DNA from 4 places in the Isoptericola sp. F-RaC21 genome. Region 1 is predicted to be linked to each of the others. Evidence: riboswitches for the same ligand, from Rfam matches in the RefSeq annotation. Region 1 holds a riboswitch; each other region holds the start of a gene.
What was found. A riboswitch is a leader RNA that binds a small molecule or an ion and turns the genes downstream of it on or off. The one in region 1 is predicted to bind thiamine pyrophosphate.
Positions count from the first base shown of each region.

Region 1 (4,177 bases):
GGCCGCGACCCCCGCCTGATCAGGCGCGGAGGTCGACGCCCGCCGGCGCGGGTGGGACCGCGGCACGGACCCCGCCGGGGTGCGGCCACGATTCCACCCGCGCCGACGTGCACCGTGGGGTGGCATCGTCGTGCCGTCCCGGTACCGTGGTGAAGCCGGGAGCATCGCGCCCCCGACCCAGCTGCACGGCACTGGGAGGTGAGCCTCGATGTCCACGCCGAACGACGCACCGCGCCGCGAGCTCGTCGCCTTCGCGGAGCTGCTCGGTGCCGGGAGCCAGCTGCTCGTGGGCCAGTACCGGGTCGACGTCGGCACGGGCGAGTGGTGGTGGTCCGACGAGGTCTTCCGGATCTTCGGCCGCGAGCCCGGCACCGTCACGCCCGGGCCGGAAGTGCTGCGCGCTCACCTGCACCCCGACGACCGCGAACGGCTCTCCCGGACGGCAGCCGTCGCGCTCGGGGCCGGGCGACCGTTCTCCGGGGCGCACCGCGTGGTCGACGACCACGGCCGGACCCACACCGTCGTCGTGACCGGCCAGGCCCGGCACGGGGCCGACGGCGCGTCGTCGCAGATCGTCGGCTACGTCATCGACGCCAGCCCGGTCGTCCGGGACGCGTTGGAACGGGAGGCGCACCGCGCCGTCTCCCGCGCGTTCGTCGCCGCCGCGGCCTCCGAGCAGGCCAAGGGCGCCATCATGGCGGTCTGCGGCGTGGACGAGTCCGTCGCCACCGAGGTGCTCGGCGACGTCGGCGCACAGGTCGGCGTCTCCGCCCAGTCGGCGGGGGAACAGGTGATGAAGATGCTCGCGCGGCCCGTCGGGGACCGTGACGCACCGCTCACCGCCGCCGAGGTGGTGCGCGCGGCGCCGCCCGCGAAGGACGCGGCGGACCGGCTCAGCGCGGCGCTCGCCGCCGTCCGGCCGGTGGACCGGCCGCACGGCCACGACGCGCAGCTCGCCCGTCGGCGGCCCCGCGCGAGCCACTGACGGGTCTCGACAGGCTCGACCAGCGGGGAGGGCTCGGCCGGCGGCCGGGGCCGCCGTCGGTCAGCGACCGGGGACGAACCGCGCCGCCGCGCGCACGGCTCCCTGGCGGGCGAGGCGCTTCGCGAGCACCGCGACGCCGCCCGACACCGCGGCGAAGGTGACGGCCTGCACGACGGAGAGCTCGTCGTCGTCCACGTTGGTGGGGGCAGCGTTGCCCGTCGCCTTCTCCCAGACCACGCCGATGAGCTTCTGCGCGACCCATCCGGCGGCGATGGTCAGCACCACCGTGCCGACCTTCACGCCCAGCGGCTGCTCGGTGTCCGTCACGTGCTCTCCCTCGGTCGGTCCCCACGCGGCCACGGTGTGGCCCGCGCGTCGTACGGCGCCCACGGCCGTCGGGCGGTGTCACGGCACGTCAGGCACGTCACACCCCGGAGCCGAGGACGGGACCACGGTAGCGCGGCGTCGACGGGTAGGCTCGTGCTGATACGACAGGGGAGCGCCACCGGCGCTGAGAGTGCGGACCGCCGCAGACCCTCGAACCTGACCCGGTTAGCACCGGTGGAGGAAGTCGGGAATCTCGTTCCCTGCGGGAGGCCGCACCACGACGGTGCCGGGCGCCCGCAGGACCCCCTTCTCGCACCGTGAGGAGGACAGCATGATCCACAGGACCACCCGGGTGGCCGCGGCCGCCGGAGCCGTCGCCCTGCTGCCGCTGCTGGCGGCGTGCGGCGGCGGGGCGTCGCCGGACGGGAGCGCGACGGCGTCGTCGACGCTGACGCTCGTCACGCACGACTCGTTCGCCGTCTCGGACGACGTGCTGGCCGCGTTCGAGAAGGAGTCGGGCCTGACGGTCGAGCAGGTGGCCCCGGGGGACGCCGGCACGCTGGTCAACCAGCTCGTCCTCACCAAGGACGCGCCGCTGGGCGACGTCGTCTTCGGCGTCGACAACACGTACGCGTCGCGCGCCGTGGACGCGGGCGTGTTCGAGGCGTACCAGCCGGCGGACCTGGACCCGGCGGTCGCCGCGTACGCCCCGGACGACCTGGCCGGCACGCTGACGCCGATCGACATGGGCGACGTCTGCATGAACCTCGACGACGGGTGGTTCGAGAAGCACGACGTCGCCCCGCCGGTGACGCTCGAGGACCTCGCGAAGCCGGAGTACAAGGACCTGACCGTGGTCACCAACCCGGCGACGTCGTCGCCCGGCCTCGCCTTCCTGCTCGCGACGGTCGGCGCCTTCGGCACGGACGGCTGGGAGGCCTACTGGGCCGACCTGCGCGACAACGGCGTGAAGGTGGCGGAGAGCTGGGAGGACGCGTACTACGTGGACTTCTCCGGGGCCGGCGAGGGCGGTCAGCGGCCGATCGCCCTGTCGTACGCCACCTCGCCCGCGTTCACGCTGAGCGACGACGGGAAGTCCTCCACGACGAGCGCGATGCTCGACACCTGCTTCCGGCAGGTCGAGTACGCGGGGGTCCTCGCCGGCTCCGACAACGTCGACGGCGCGAAGCAGCTCGTCGACTTCCTCACCTCGCCCGAGTTCCAGGCCGACGTCCCCGGCCAGATGTACATGTACCCGGCCGACCCCGACGTCGAGCTGCCCGCCGACTGGCAGCAGTTCGCGCCCCTGGCCGACGAGCCGTTCGAGGTGGCGCCCGCGGACGTCGCCGCGCACCGTGACGAGTGGATCGAGCAGTGGACGTCGACCGTCGTCGGCTGACGCGCGGGGTCCGCGCGGGCCGCTGGGGCGCGTGGCTCGGCTGGGGCGCGGCCGTCGCGCTCCCGCTGGGCTTCCTGGCGGTCTTCTTCGCGTGGCCGGTGGTGTCGCTGGTCCTGCAGGGGTTCTTCACCGAGACAGCGGCGGGGCGGACGCTCGACCTGTCCGGGTTCGCCGAGGTGCTGTCCCAGGAGCGCACGTGGCGGATCGTCGGGCAGACGCTCGCCCAGGCGCTCGCCGGCACGGTGCTGTCGGTGCTGCTGGGGCTGCCCGGCGCGTACGTGCTGTACCGGTGCCGGTTCCCCGGCCGCACGCTGGTGCGCGGCCTGGTGACCGTGCCGTTCGTGCTGCCGAGCGTCGTCGTCGGCGTCGCGTTCCGCGCGCTCTTCGCGCCCGGCGGCCTGCTCGGCTGGGCACACCTGGAGGAGAGCTTCGCCGGCATCGTGCTCGCGCTGGTGTTCTTCAACTACGCCGTGGTGGTCCGCACCGTGGGCAGCATGTGGGAGCGCCTGGACCCGCGGGCCGAGCAGGCGGCCCGCGCGCTCGGCGCGACGCCGTGGCGCGCGTTCCGCACCGTGACGCTGCCGGCGCTCGGCCCGGCGATCGCGTCCGCCGCGGCGGTGGTGTTCCTGTTCTGCGCGACGGCGTTCGGCGTCGTCCTGGTGCTCGGCGGCCTGCGCTACGGCACCATCGAGACGGAGATCTGGACCCGCACCACCCAGTTCCTCGACCTGCGCTCGGCGGCGGTGCTGTCCGTGCTGCAGCTCGTCGTCGTCGCCGGGGCGCTGCTGGTCAGCTCCCGCGCCCGGGCGCGGCGGGAGCGCGCGCTGCAGCTGACCGGCGACCGCGCGTCCGCGCACCGGCTGCGGCTGCGGGCCGGCGGGGACCTCTGGCCCGCGCTCGCCACCGCCGTCGTGGTGGCGGGGCTGCTCGTGCTGCCCATGGCGGGGCTCGTCTCGCGGTCGCTGCGGGCGCCCGACGGGTCCTGGGGCCTGGACAACTACGTGGCGCTGGGCACCACCGGCGGGCGCAACGCGCTGACCGTCACGGTGTGGGAGGCGCTCGGCAACTCGCTGCGCACCGCCGCGTGGGCGGCGGTGATCGCCGTCGTGGTGGGCGGGCTCGTGGCGCTCGTCGTGTCGCGCCGCCCGCGCCGGGCGGGGCTGCGGCGCGCCGTCGGCGTGCTCGACGCCGCGTTCATGCTGCCGCTCGGCGTCTCCGCGGTGACGGTGGGCTTCGGCTTCCTCATCACCCTGGACCGTCCGCTGGGGCTCGACGTCGACCTGCGCACGTCGGGCGCGCTGGTGCCGATCGCGCAGGCCGTGGTGGCGATCCCGCTCGTGGTGCGCACGATGCTGCCCGTGCTGCGGGCCATCGACCCGCGCCTGCGCGAGGCCGCCGCCACGCTGGGCGCCGCGCCGGGGCGCGTGCTGCGCACGGTGGACGGGCCGCTGGGCGCGCGGTCGCTC
Region 1 covers NZ_JBCFYX010000003.1:2,867-7,043, forward strand. The annotation lists gene AAG589_RS10485 (sulfite exporter TauE/SafE family protein) at 1-19, shown strand, start outside; gene AAG589_RS10490 (PAS domain-containing protein) at 209-985, shown strand; gene AAG589_RS10495 (DUF4235 domain-containing protein) at 1,046-1,312, opposite strand; TPP riboswitch at 1,469-1,572, shown strand; gene AAG589_RS10500 (thiamine ABC transporter substrate-binding protein) at 1,644-2,711, shown strand; gene AAG589_RS10505 (ABC transporter permease) at 2,687-4,177, shown strand, end outside.

Region 2 (4,177 bases), on a different contig from region 1:
CGAAGGCCCGTCGGGCGCTCACTCGGCGCCGCCGTCGGCGTACGTCACCGTCGCGCCGGTGAACAGCGGCAGGCCCTCGGCGGGCAGGACGTCGACCGTCGCGGGCTTGCCCTCCGGGGCGGGCAGCACGGCGGACACCTCGATGGTGCCGTGGTTGGGGAAATCGAAGGCGTGCTTCTCCAACGGCGACACGAGCATCGACTCGCGGCACTTGATCTGCGCCACCGCGGCCGCTGTCGAGTCGTCCGTGTCCTCCTGCCACGCCCCCTCGGTGCAGAACGGCCGGTACGCCTTGAGCCCGGCACGGTCGGTCACCGTGGTCGACGGTTCGAGGGACATGTCGTACCAGCTCGCGCCCGCGTCGGCCGGCGCGTCCTCGTCGTCCCAGCGCAGCGCCCACCGGACCGTCATCGCGCCGTCGGCGACCTCGACGGCGCGCAGCGTCGCGGTCAGCTCGCCGCCCGGGGCGGCGTCCGAGCCGTGCGGGGTGGCGATCGTCTGCTCGGCCATCACCTGGTCGGCGACCGAGGCCGTGCCAGGGTCCGTCTCGCCGCCGCCCTCCGCCGCCTGGCTCGCCGGCGCCTCGCCCGCGCCCCCTGCCGCCGACCCTCCGTCGTCGCCTCCCCCACCCGTGCAGCCGGCAAGGAACAGGGCTCCGACCAGCGCGAGAGCTGCGGTGGCGCGGGCGCGCGGGGTCCGTGCGTTCATGGGGGCTCCAGGGGTTCGGGCGCCGGCCGTCACCGGCCTGGCAGAGGGTGAGCCTCCACCCTGGCAGAGCGCCGAGCCGGGCGCGAGGGGCCGACCATGGGGAGTTCTCCCCGCAGCGCGCCCTGGACCGGCCTCGCCTCAGCCCAGGCGTTCCCGCAGGTCGCGGGCCGCGCGCTCCGGGTCGGGCGCCTGCGTGATGGCCCGCACGACGACGACGCGCGTCGCCCCGGCGTCGAGGACGGCGTCCAGACGCTCGGCGTCGACGCCGCCGATGGCGAACCACGGCGTCGAGGGGCGGGTCGCGGCGACCTCGCGGAGCAGGTCGAGACCGACGGCCGCACGACCGGGCTTGGTGGGCGTGGCCCACAGCGGGCCGACGCAGAAGTAGTCGACGTCCAGGTCGGCCTCCGCCTCGGCCGCCTGCGCGGCGGAGTGGGTGGACCGGCCGAGCACGGGTGCGGCCCCGAGCAGCGAGCGGACGGCGGGCACGGGCAGGTCGCGCTGGCCCATGTGCACGACGGGCGCGCCGGTCAGCCCGGCGACGTCGGCCCGGTCGTTCACGCACCACAGGGCGCCGTACTCGCCGGCCACCCGCGTCACGAGCTCCTGCAGCTCCAGCTCGCGCGCGACGTCGAGCGTCTTGTCGCGCAGCTGCACGACGTCCACCCCGCCCGCGAGCGCCGCGTGCAGGAAGTCCTCCAGGTCGCCGCGCTCCTCGCGGGCGTCGGTGCACAGGTACAGGCGGGCCTCGGCGAGACGGGAGCGGGTCGTGCCGGGTGCGTCGCTGGTCCCGTGATCGGGCGTGGTCGTGGTCACGCCGGCCAGGGTAACCACGGCCCGCGTTACAGTGGCCGGGCACGGGAGCCCCGCTCGGGGCTGAGAGGGCGTAGGAGCCGACCGTCGAACCTGATCTGGGTCATGCCAGCGAAGGGAGCGCACATGCCCACGCCCAGCAGCACGTCCGACGTCGTCGTCGTGGGCGGCGGCATCGTCGGCCTCGCCGTGGCCTGGCGCGCCGCGACGGCCGGGCTGTCCGTCACCGTGCTCGACCCGGCGCCGGGCGACGGCGCCACGCACGCCGCCGCGGGGATGCTCGCCGCCGTCAGCGAGGCGGACTTCGGCGAGCGGGAGCTCGCCCGCCTCAACCTCGCGTCGGCCGCCCGCTGGCCCGCGTTCGCCGCCGACCTCGCCGTCGCGACCGGACACGACGTCCCGCTGCTGCGCGCCGGGTCTCTCGCTGTCGCGTACGACGCCGACGACCTCGCGCTGCTGCGCCGTGTCCTCGCCCTGCACCGGGAGTGGGGGCTCGCGTCCGCGGAGGTCCCCGTGGCCGACGCGCGGCGGCGCGAGCCGTACCTCGGGCCGCGGCTCGCCGGGGCAGCCGTCGTCGAGGGCGACCTGGCCGTCAACCCGCGGGCCACCCACGCGGCCCTGGCCCACGCGCTGGGCGATGCGGTCGTGCGCCGCACCGCCGTGCGCCTGGAGCGCGACGCCGCCGGCCGGGCGGTCGCGGTGCACGACGACGCCGGGTCGCGGCACGCCGCCGGCGCGGTGGTGCTCGCGACCGGCGCGGGCACGACGTCCGCCCTGCTCGACGGCGTGCCCGAGGTGCGCGTGCCGGTGCGGCCGGTCAAGGGCGTGACGCTGCGCCTGGACGCCGGCCCTGAGCTGCCGCTCGAGCACGTGGTGCGGGGCACGGTGCAGGGCCGACCGGTGTACGTCGTGCCGCGGGGCGCGGGCACCGGCGCGGGGCCCGGCAGCGGGCCCGGGCACAGGGAGATCGTCGTCGGTGCCACCAGCGAGGAGCGCCCCGACGACCGCCGCGCCGAGGCCGGCGGCGTGTTCGCCCTGCTGCGCGACGCCCGCGCGCTCGTGCCCGGGATCGACGAGGCCGCGCTGGTCGACGTCACCCCGCGCGCCCGCCCGGCCACCCCCGACAACCTGCCGCTGGTCGGCGCCACCGCCGTGCCCGGCCTGCTCGCCGCCGTCGGGCACGGGCGCAACGGGGTGCTGCTCGCGCCGCTGACCGCGGACGCCGTCGTCGCCGCGCTCACGGGCGCGCCGCCGCCCGACGACACCCACGACGCCCTCGCCGCCGCCGACCCGCGACGCTTCGCGCCCGCCACCACCGAAGGAGCCCTCCCGTGAGCACGCCGTCCACCTCCGCGACCGCCGTCGTCAACGGCGAGACCTACCCGCTCGACGGGCCGCACGGCGACGGCGTCGAGGCCGTCGTCGCGGCCCTCGTCCCCGCGTTCGTCGCCGACGGCACGGCGGCGGGCATCGCCGTCGCCGTGAACGACGCCGTCGTCCCCCGCGGCCTGTGGGCCGGCACCCGGATCGCGCCCGGCGACCGGGTCGAGATCGTCACCGCCGTCCAGGGCGGCTGACCACGAAGCACGGAGGAACCATGACCAGCACGCACGTCGCAGCCACGTCGCGTCCAACCGCCCACCCGCTCGTGGATCCCCTGGTGGTCGCCGGCACGGAGATCGGCTCGCGCCTCGTCATGGGCACGGGCGGCGCGTCGAACCTCATGACGCTCGAGGATGCGCTGGTCGCGTCCGGCACCGGGCTCACGACGGTCGCCATGCGCCGCGTCGCGGTGCGCCCCGGTGGCGCGGGCGCCGAGGACGGCGGCATCTGGGGCCTGCTCGAGCGCCTCGGCATCCGAGCCCTGCCCAACACGGCGGGCTGCTTCTCCGTCGCCGAGGCCGTGCTCACCGCGCAGCTCGCCCGCGAGGCGTGCGGCACCGACTGGGTCAAGCTCGAGGTGATCGCCGACGACGTCACCCTGCTGCCCGACCCGATCGGCCTCGTCGAGGCCGCCGACCGGCTGGTGCGCGACGGGTTCGTCGTGCTGCCGTACACCAACGACGACCCGATCCTGGCCCGGCGGCTGGAGGACGTCGGGTGCGCCGCCGTCATGCCGCTCGGCGCGCCCATCGGCACCGGCCTGGGCGTGCTCAACCCGCGCAACATCGAGGCGATCGCGGCCGCCGCGCGCGTGCCGGTCATCCTCGACGCCGGGGTGGGCACCGCGTCCGACGCCGCCCTCGCGATGGAGCTCGGCTGCGACGGCGTGCTGCTCGCCACCGCCGTCACGCGCGCCGCCGACCCGGTCCGCATGGCGCACGCGATGCGCCTCGCCGTCGAGTCCGGGCGGCTGGCTGCCGGCGCCGGCCGCATCCCGCGCCGCGAGGGCGCGCTGGCCAGCTCCTCCCCCGACGGCCGCCTCGACCTCGCGCTCTGACGAGGTAGTTCACGACCGGCCGAGGTAGTTCAAGTCCTGCCGAGGTAGTTCAAGACCTGCCGAGGTAGTTCAAGACCTGCCGAGAGGAACTACCTCGCGGGGATTCGAACTACCTCGGCACGGGCCGAACTACCTCGCGGGATGCTGGACTACCTCGCGGCGAGGAGCAGCGCGGGCGCGCCGCCCTCGACGGAGCGGGCGTCGACGCCGGCGGCG
Region 2 covers NZ_JBCFYX010000002.1:369,779-373,955, reverse strand. The annotation lists gene AAG589_RS07135 (OmpA family protein) at 1-22, opposite strand, end outside; gene AAG589_RS07130 (hypothetical protein) at 19-708, opposite strand; gene thiE (thiamine phosphate synthase) at 847-1,524, opposite strand; TPP riboswitch at 1,556-1,658, shown strand; gene thiO (glycine oxidase ThiO) at 1,648-2,856, shown strand; gene thiS (sulfur carrier protein ThiS) at 2,853-3,098, shown strand; gene AAG589_RS07110 (thiazole synthase) at 3,119-3,961, shown strand; gene AAG589_RS07105 (ThiF family adenylyltransferase) at 4,111-4,177, opposite strand, start outside.
Region 2: linked by a shared signal. The riboswitch ahead of thiO (glycine oxidase ThiO) and the one ahead of AAG589_RS10500 (thiamine ABC transporter substrate-binding protein) in region 1 are both predicted to bind thiamine pyrophosphate.

Region 3 (4,177 bases), on a different contig from region 1:
AGGAGCACCAGCCCGAACGCCACGCAGGCCACCAGGGCGACGGCGGCGCTCGCGACGTCGCGCACCCCCAGGGACGCGACCAGCCCGAGCAGCCCGAGGGCGACGAGCACGAGCGCGTTCACCCGCGCGAGAGCGCCGATCATGCCACCGCCCCCTGCAGCGCGGCGTCGTGCGCGCCGAGCGCGACCCGGTGGTCGGCGAGCGCGACGAGGTGCTCGTCGTGGGTGCTGGTCACGACCGTGGCGCCGTGCCGGGCCGCCGCCACGGCCCACCCCGCCACGGCGGCCCACGTCAGCCGGTCCTGGCCGACCGTGGGCTCGTCGAGCAGCACCGTCCCGGGGCGGTGCGCGAGCGCGGCGGCCAGCGCGAGCCGCCGCTGCTCGCCGCCCGAGAGCCGGAACGGGTGCGCGTCGGCGAGGTGGTCGAGGCGCAGCACGGCGAGCGCCTCGTCCACGTCCACCGGGACGCCGAGCCGCCGGCCGGTGAGCTCGACCTCGTCCCGCACGCGCAGCGCGAGCAGCCCGTGCTCCGGGTGCTGCGGCACCCAGCCGCAGGCCCGCGCGAGGTCCCGCGAGCGCGCGGAGTGCCCGGGGGTGCCGCGCACGTCGCCGGACGCCGGCCGCAGGTGCCCGGCGAGCGTGGCGACGAGCGTGGACTTCCCCGCGCCCGAGGGCCCGGTGACGGCGGTGAGCCGCGCCGCAGGCAGCCGCGCGTCCACGCCGTCCAGGGCGCGCGTCGTGGTGCGGCCGCGCAGGCCGCGGGTGACCAGGTCGACGCGGAGGCCGGCGACGACGACGTCCGGCCCGGGCAGGTCCGGCGCCACCAGGGCGGCGGGCACCGGCAGCGGCGGCGGCGCGGGCACGCCGGGCAGCCAGACGCCGGCGCGGGTCAGCTCGTCGCGCAGCCCCGCCGTCGCGGTGCCGTCGCGCAGCGCGGCGGGCGCGACCTCGTGCGTGACCCGGCCGCCGGGGCCGAGCACGACCACGCGGTCCAGGTGCTCGAGCCAGGGCCCGACGTGGTGGTCGACGACCACGAGCGCGGTGTCGCTGCCCGCGAGCGCCTCCACCACCGCCGCGCGCACCTCGGCCGCGGCGTCCGGGTCGAGCATCGCGGTGGGCTCGTCGAGCAGCAGCAGGCCTGGCTCGCGGGCCAGCGCCCCCGCGAGGGCCAGCCGCTGCAGCTCCCCGCCCGAGAGGGCCGACGTCGGGCGGTCGACCGGGTACCGCAGCCCGACCCGCTCCAGCGCGTGGTGGGTGCGACGCCAGATCTCCGCCCGCGGCAGGCCGGCGTTCTCGGGCCCGAAGGCGACGTCCCGGCCGATGCGCGCCGCGACGACCGCCGAGCCCGGGTCCTGCGGGACGAGCCCCACCCCGCCGGCCACCTCGACCGCGCCGGACAGGTCGCCCGGCAGCGGGTCGCCGAGCACCCCCGCCAGGGCGTGCAGCACGGTCGACTTGCCGGCCCCGCTGGGGCCGACGAGCCCGACGCGCTCCCCCACGCCGACGGCGAGGTCGAGGTCGGTCACGGTCGGTGCGCCCCGCCCGGTGGGCCGCCAGGTGAGCCCCCGCAGGCTCGCCCGGACGCCGTCGCGCGCCACGCCGTCAGGCCTTGGCGGGGTCGGCGGCACGGTCGGCGAGGTCGCGGCCCGGCCCGAAGGCGTCGAGCACGCCGGCCCGCGCCAGGGCGCGCACGAGCGCCGCTCCCCCGAGCCCCGCGAGCAGCGCGCCGGACAGCGCGAAGAGGCCGAGGTACGCCAGCCGGAAGCCCCACGCCCAGTCGGGGTAGTAGGCGAACCACTCGTACACCGCGCCGCACGCGCCGGCCGCCGCGCCCGCCAGCGCGGCGACCGCGGCCCCGAAGCGGCGGTACAGGAACAGCGCGAGCACGAGCTCGGCGCCGAAGCCCTGGACGACGCCGGAGACGATCGCCGAGAAGCCCCAGCCGGCGCCGAGCAGGGCCTCGACGCTCGCCGCGACGACCTCGGTGAGCAGCGCCGCGCCGGGCCGGCGGACGATCAGGCCGCCCAGCACGCCGCCGAGCAGCCAGCCGCCGCCGAGCAGCCCGGTGGCCGGCGGGAACGCGACGGCCAGACCGGCGGAGAGCAGGTGGTAGAGCTGCGTCCAGCCCCAGAAGACGACGCCGACGGCGACGCCGAGCATGGCCACGGTGACGAGGTCGACGGTGCGGTACCGCAGGGACGCGCTGCGCAGAGCTATGGGCGCGGACATTCCAGGTAACTCCCTTCGCCGGTGCTAACCGGAGCAGGTTCCAAGGGTCTGCGGCTGTGCCCGCACTCTCAGCGCCCCTTCGACGGCGCTCCCCTGTCATGGGTGTCTTCAGATGTGACTTCAGTGTGGCGGCCGACGACGCGGCCGCAGGTCCGACCCTAGGCGACCACGGCGCCGGCGCAAGGGGCGTCCCGCACCGTGAACCCCTTGGACGTCACACCCCTGGACATGCGAGAAGGCCCGGAACCATGGGTTCCGGGCCTTCTCGTCGGGGTGGAGCTGAGGGGACTCGAACCCCTGACCCCCTGCATGCCATGCAGGTGCGCTACCAGCTGCGCCACAGCCCCGAGAACCGACTCTCGCGGCCGACGGGCGACCAGGCGATTCGTCTGATTCGGTGCGTTCCTCCGGGCTTGCGCCCCTCGGGAACGTCGATATCTTAGGCAGACTTCGGGCCAGGTTCCAAATTCCAGTCCGGGCCCGCCTGCCACTGGTCGAGCGGGTAGCCCGCGCCCACGTTGTGCGCCACGAGGCGCCAGGCGGGCACGGCCCCCTCGCCCGCGCGGTGCAGGTGCGACCAGTGCACGTTGTGCATGCCCGTCAGCCCGCGCCAGGTGGCGGGGTCGAGCCCGAGCAGCGCCGTCACGGCCAGCGAGATGGCCGCCCCGTGCGAGACGACGACCAGGGTGGCGTCGTCGTCCAGGTCGGCCGCGTGCTCCGCCACGGCCTCCGTGGTCCGCGCCGCGACCGCCGCCTTCGTCTCGGCACCCGCGCCCGTCGGCTCGGCGCCGCGGCGCCAGGCCGCGTACTCGGCAGGCCAGCGCTCCTGCAGCTCCGCGCCGGTGAGGCCCTCCCACGCGCCGAAGCCCCGCTCGCGCAGGCGGGCGTCCGTGGCGACGGGCGCTCCCCCGAGCGCGTCCGCGTAGGCGGTCGCCGTCTCGACGGCGCGGCCCAGGTCGGAGGACACGATGCGCGTCGCGCGGTGCGACGACGCGAGCGCGGAGCCGCCCTCGGCCGCCTGCCAGCGGCCGACCTCGTCCAGCGGGATGTCGATCTGGCCCTGCAGCCGCAGCGAGGCGTTGTACGCGGTGCGGGCGTGCCGCAGCAGGACGACGGTGCCGGCCGTCACCGCTCGTCGCCCGCGAGGCGGATCGCGCCGTCGCCCTGGCTGTCCCCGTACTCGGCGGCCGCCGCCGCGCCGTCGCCGCCGCGCGCGTCCTCCGGCAGCTCGACGGCCGGGCAGTCCTTCCACAGGCGCTCGAGCGCGTAGTAGACGCGGTCCTCGGCGTGCTGCACGTGGACGACGACCTCGCCGAAGTCCAGCAGCACCCAGCGCGCCTGCGCCTTGCCCTCGCGGCGGATCGGCTTGGACCCGGCGCGGAACATCGCCTCCTCGACGGCGTCCACGATCGCGGCGACCTGGCGCTCGTTCGTGCCGGACGCGATGAGGAACACGTCGGTGAGCACGAGCTGCTCGCTCACGTCGAGCGCGATGATCTCCTGCGCCTTGCGGTCGGACGCGGCCCGGGCGGCGGCGACCGCCAGCTCGACGGCACGGGGGCTGGCGGTCATGCAGCGGCTCCAGGGTGCTCGTACGTGAGGGCGACGCCGGCCGCGGGCGCGGCGCCGTCGGTCGAGAAGTCGTTGGTGTCCGGGCCCTCGAGCAGCAGCTTCCAGACGAGCAGGCCCAGGACGAACGCGACGACCACGAGGACGATGTAGTGCAGCCAGGTGTACGACGCCTCGGGCTCGTCCCAGTCCTCGTCGTCGTCCTCCTCGACCTGCGGGGCGGCCGACCGCGCGCGGACCGGCTGTTCCGACGCGACCAGCGCGTCGAACGGGGACGCCGCGGGGCGCTCGGGCGCCGACGGCTGCGCGGCCGCCGGCCCCGGGCGCGACGGCGGCACCGACGCGGGCCGCTCCGTGCTCGGGCTCGCCCAGGGCAGCGG
Region 3 covers NZ_JBCFYX010000001.1:264,769-268,945, reverse strand. The annotation lists gene AAG589_RS01220 (energy-coupling factor transporter transmembrane component T) at 1-143, opposite strand, end outside; gene AAG589_RS01215 (ABC transporter ATP-binding protein) at 140-1,597, opposite strand; gene AAG589_RS01210 (ECF transporter S component) at 1,602-2,228, opposite strand; TPP riboswitch at 2,222-2,333, opposite strand; tRNA gene AAG589_RS01205 (tRNA-Ala) at 2,503-2,575, opposite strand; gene AAG589_RS01200 (histidine phosphatase family protein) at 2,668-3,357, opposite strand; gene rsfS (ribosome silencing factor) at 3,354-3,800, opposite strand; gene AAG589_RS01190 (hypothetical protein) at 3,797-4,177, opposite strand, start outside.
Region 3: linked by a shared signal. The riboswitch ahead of AAG589_RS01210 (ECF transporter S component) and the one ahead of AAG589_RS10500 (thiamine ABC transporter substrate-binding protein) in region 1 are both predicted to bind thiamine pyrophosphate.

Region 4 (4,177 bases), on a different contig from region 1:
CGCGGCCGAAGGCCTTGAGCACCCGGATGCCGTGCACGGACTCCTCGACCGTGGTGGCCAGGTCGCCCGACTGGTCCTGGGAGAGCCGCGCGATGACGCGGTAGCGCCGCGAGAACCGGAACGCGATGACCGCGACCGGGATCGCCCCCGCGAGGTACACCAGGCCGAGCCACCCGGCGGTGGCCAGGAGGATCCCGACGCCGACGACGATCGTCACGGTGCTGACCACGAGCTGCAGGAGGCCGAAGATCAGCCAGCGGCGCAGCAGGCCCAGGTCACCCATGATGCGGCTGAGCAGCTGCCCGCCGGGCCAGCGGTCGTGGAACGCGACGGGCAGGTCCTGCAGGTGGCGGAACAGCGACATGCGCATCTCCGCCTCGATCCGCGTGCCGGGGTACATCACGAGGTTGCGGCGCAGCAGCACGAAGCCGGCCTCGGCGACGCCGAGGACGAGCACGAGGACGACCGGCACCACGAGGGCGCCGAGGTCGTGGGCGGCTGCGCCCTGCGCGAGCGGCCCCTCGACGAGGGCCTGCAGCACGCGCGGGATGGCCAGCGCGGCGAGGCTGGCGCCGAGGGCGGAGAGCAGGCCGCCGACCAGCCGCGGCACGGCCGGCCGGACGTACGGGTAGAGCCGGCGCAGCGACGCGATCGTCGAGAGCTCGGACCCCGCCGGCACGGCCGGGGCGGCGGGTGGACGGGGAGCGGAGGAGTCGGAGCTCCTCCTGGGACTGTCGGAGGGATCGGCGCGGCGGGCGCCTCTGCTGCGGCTGCGCGAAGTGCGCTTCGTGTCGGGCATCACAGCCATTCTGTCACTCGCCCCCGACACGCTTGCCCCGGTCACGCGGTGCGGCGCGAACCCGGGACACCGCTTACCGGCGCGGGATCCCGCCGTCGCGCGCGAGGCGGCGGGATCCCGCGGCCGGCGGGTCAGCCCACCGCGACGCGGTCGCCGTCGCGGCGGCCGAGGTCGCCCGGGACGCCAGCGGCGTCGGGCAGCCCGGTCTGGTCGAAGAACGCCAGCTCGTGCTCGCACGCCGTCCGGAACGCCTCCGCCATCCGGGCGCGGACGGGCGCGTCGGCCGCCGCCGCGGCACGGCGCAGGATCGCGACCGCCTCGCGCGTCGACTCCGCGAACGCGTCGTCCGCATAGGTACCCAGCCACGCCGCGTACGGGTGGCCCGCGTGGTTGCGGGCGGCCAGCCGCTCCCCCACGTCCTGGTAGATCCAGTAGCAGGGCAGGACGGCGGCGACGAGGGTCGCGTAGTCGTCGCCGGCCGCGCGCAGGTGGTCGAGGTAGGCCGCCGTCGTGGGGCTGGCGGGCACGTCCTGCGGCTCCCCGCCCAGCCAGCGGGAGTGCAGGTCGAGCTCCGTGACGAGCGCGCCGTGCGCGCCGCCGGCCCAGAACGCCTGCTCGGCCCGCGTGGGCGCGAGCTCGCTCGCCCGGGCGAGGCAGCGCGCGTAGTCGCGCAGGTAGAGCGCGTCCTGCTCGAGATAGGCCCGGAAGTGGCCGGCGTCGAGCGTCCCGTCGCCCAGGGACCGGACGAACGCGAGGTCGTCGATCGCGGCACGCACGCCCGCGGCGTCGTCCCACCACCGGGCGACGACGTCCTCCCCGCGGTCCTCTCCGTGCGCGCCCGCCGCACCGGGCACCACGACCGGCTCGGCGCCGCCGGCGCGCAGCCCCGCCAGGTGGTCGACGGGGCCGTTCCCGCCGCCGACGCGCAGCGCCTCCCCCGCCCGGATCGCCGCGGTCAGCCAGGCCTTCGTGCCGCGCAGCGCCTCGACCCAGTCGCCCGTGCGCGCGTACCGCGCGGCCAGCCCGCTGGACAGGGAGCAGCCGGTGCCGTGGGTCGACGTGCTGCCCAGGCGCGGGCCGCCCAGCTCCGCGAGCACGCCGTCCGGCCCGACGAGGGCGTCCGGGGCGCCCGCGTCCCCGGCGGCAAGGTGCCCGCCCTTGGCCACGACCAGCACCCGGTGCCGGGCCGCCAGCCGCCGCGCCTGCTCGAGCGCCGCGGGCCAGTCCGGTGCGGGCGCCTCCTGCGCCAGGACCGCGAGCTCGGGCAGGTTCGGCGTCACGACGTCGACCCGCGCGAGCAGGTCCCGCACGGCGTCCTCGGCCGCGGCATCGAGCAGCCGGTCGCCGCTGGTGGCCACCATGACCGGGTCCAGGACGACGGCGGGGCGCGCCGTCGTGGCTCCGCGCGGCAGGCCGTCGAGCCAGGCGGCCACGGCCTCGGCGACCGGGGCCGAGGCGAGCATGCCGATCTTCACCGCGTCGACGGCCACGTCGTCGGCGAGAGCGTCGAGCTGCGCGGCGAGGAACGCGGCCGGCGGCACGTGCACGTCGCGCACCCCCCGCGTGTTCTGCACCGTGAGGGCCGTGACGGCCGCCATCCCGTAGCCGCCGGCGGCGGCCACCGACTTGAGGTCCGCCTGGATCCCCGCGCCGCCCGAGGGGTCCGACCCCGCGATCGCGAGGACCCGCGGCCGGCTGCCCCGGGGCGGCGGCGACGCGGCCGTGGCGGAAGCGGTGGCGGGGGCGGTGGTGCCGGCGCGGCCGGCGGAGCTGTCTTCAGGTGCGCGCGCACTCATGTCGACATCCCTTCGCTAGTACGAGCTAGATCAGGTTCGACGGGTGTGTTCTCAGCGCCCGGCGGCCCACGTCGTGACAGCCGTGAACGGTGTCGTGACGTCGACCGGTCGGGACGCACCCCGTGTCGTGGCGCCCACCGTAGCCCAGGTCACGGCGGCGGGGCCGGCGGCGGACCGCGTGTCAGGATCGGGTGGCGGGGCGCGTACCCGGCGCCGCGATAGGGTGCGGGGGTGCCCGCCGTCGTCCGTCGTGCGCGCGAGCTCCTCGTCGCCGGCACGACGCTCAGCATCGCGGCCGCCGCCCACCTCCTGGCCGGCGGCGCGCTCCCCGGGGCACCCCTCGCCTGGTTGGTCGTCCTGGCCCTCACCGCGCCGCTCGCGGTGTGGACCGCGCGGCGCCGGCTGACGCTGCGGCGCCTGCTGCCCGCCATGGTCGCCCTGCAGCTGGTGCAGCACACCGCGCTGTCGGTGCTGGGCGCGGCCCGCCCCGCGGGCTCGGGCTCCCCCGGCTCGCTCGGTGCCGACGGGCACGCGCTGCACGCCCTGGGCCCCGGCTCCCTGCCGCCCGCGACAGGCCCCGCGCTGCACCACCACGCGGACGACCCGCGCACGGCGTCCTGGATGCTCGCCGCGCACGCGGCCGCCGTCGTCCTCACCGCGCTCCTGCTCGCGGCGGGCGACCGGGCCGCGACCAACGTCGTGGCCCACCTGCGGCACGTGGCGGTCCTGGTGCAGGGGCCGCCGGCGCTGCCGGTGGCCCGCGCGGCCGCCGTCGTCGGCGGGCACGCCTGGCGTCCCCGTGCCGCCCGCACCCGCCGGCGCACGCCCCCACGAGGTCCCCCGCTGCTCCCGGGCGCCCTCGCGCGCACCGCCTGAAGCCTGCCCTGGTCCGTCGTCGGACGAGGGCGGGTCCCTCGTCGTTGCACGGCCACCTGACCACCAGGAGCAGACAGTCATGACCACGCACTCCCGCACGCCCTCCCGCACGCCGCTCGCCCCGCCCGCCCGGGCCGCGCGCCGGCTCGCCGGCACCGCCGCGCTCGCCCTGCCGGCCCTCGTGCTCGGCGCCGCTGCCGCGTCCGCGCACGTCACCGTGACCCCCGACGCGGCGGAGGCCGGGTCGTACGCGACCCTCACCTTCAAGGTGCCCAACGAGTCCGCCGACGCGTCGACGACCGCGGTGAAGGTCGATCTCCCGACCGACACCCCGTTCACCAGCGTGTCCGTCGAGCCCGTGCCGGGCTGGACCGCGAAGGTCACGCAGGCGCCCCTCCCCGAGCCGGTCGAGGTGCACGGCACCACCGTCACCGAGGCGCCGGCCAGCGTCGAGTGGACGGCCGACGACGCCGACGCCGCCATCGCGCCGGGCGAGTTCCTCCGGTTCACCGTGTCCGCCGGCGCCGTCCCCGACGGGGTGGACGAGCTCGCGCTGCCCGCCACGCAGACCTACTCCGACGGCGAGGTCGTCGCGTGGGACCAGGAGGCCACGGGCGACGCCGAGCCCGAGCTCCCCGCACCCGTCCTGCAGGTGACCCCGGCCGCCGAGGGCGAGGGGCACGGCGCGGCGGCCGCCGCGGACGCC
Region 4 covers NZ_JBCFYX010000001.1:883,659-887,835, forward strand. The annotation lists gene AAG589_RS04130 (ABC transporter ATP-binding protein) at 1-679, opposite strand, end outside; gene AAG589_RS04135 (bifunctional hydroxymethylpyrimidine kinase/phosphomethylpyrimidine kinase) at 931-2,595, opposite strand; TPP riboswitch at 2,586-2,728, opposite strand; gene AAG589_RS04140 (hypothetical protein) at 2,827-3,471, shown strand; gene AAG589_RS04145 (YcnI family copper-binding membrane protein) at 3,551-4,177, shown strand, end outside.
Region 4: linked by a shared signal. The riboswitch ahead of AAG589_RS04135 (bifunctional hydroxymethylpyrimidine kinase/phosphomethylpyrimidine kinase) and the one ahead of AAG589_RS10500 (thiamine ABC transporter substrate-binding protein) in region 1 are both predicted to bind thiamine pyrophosphate.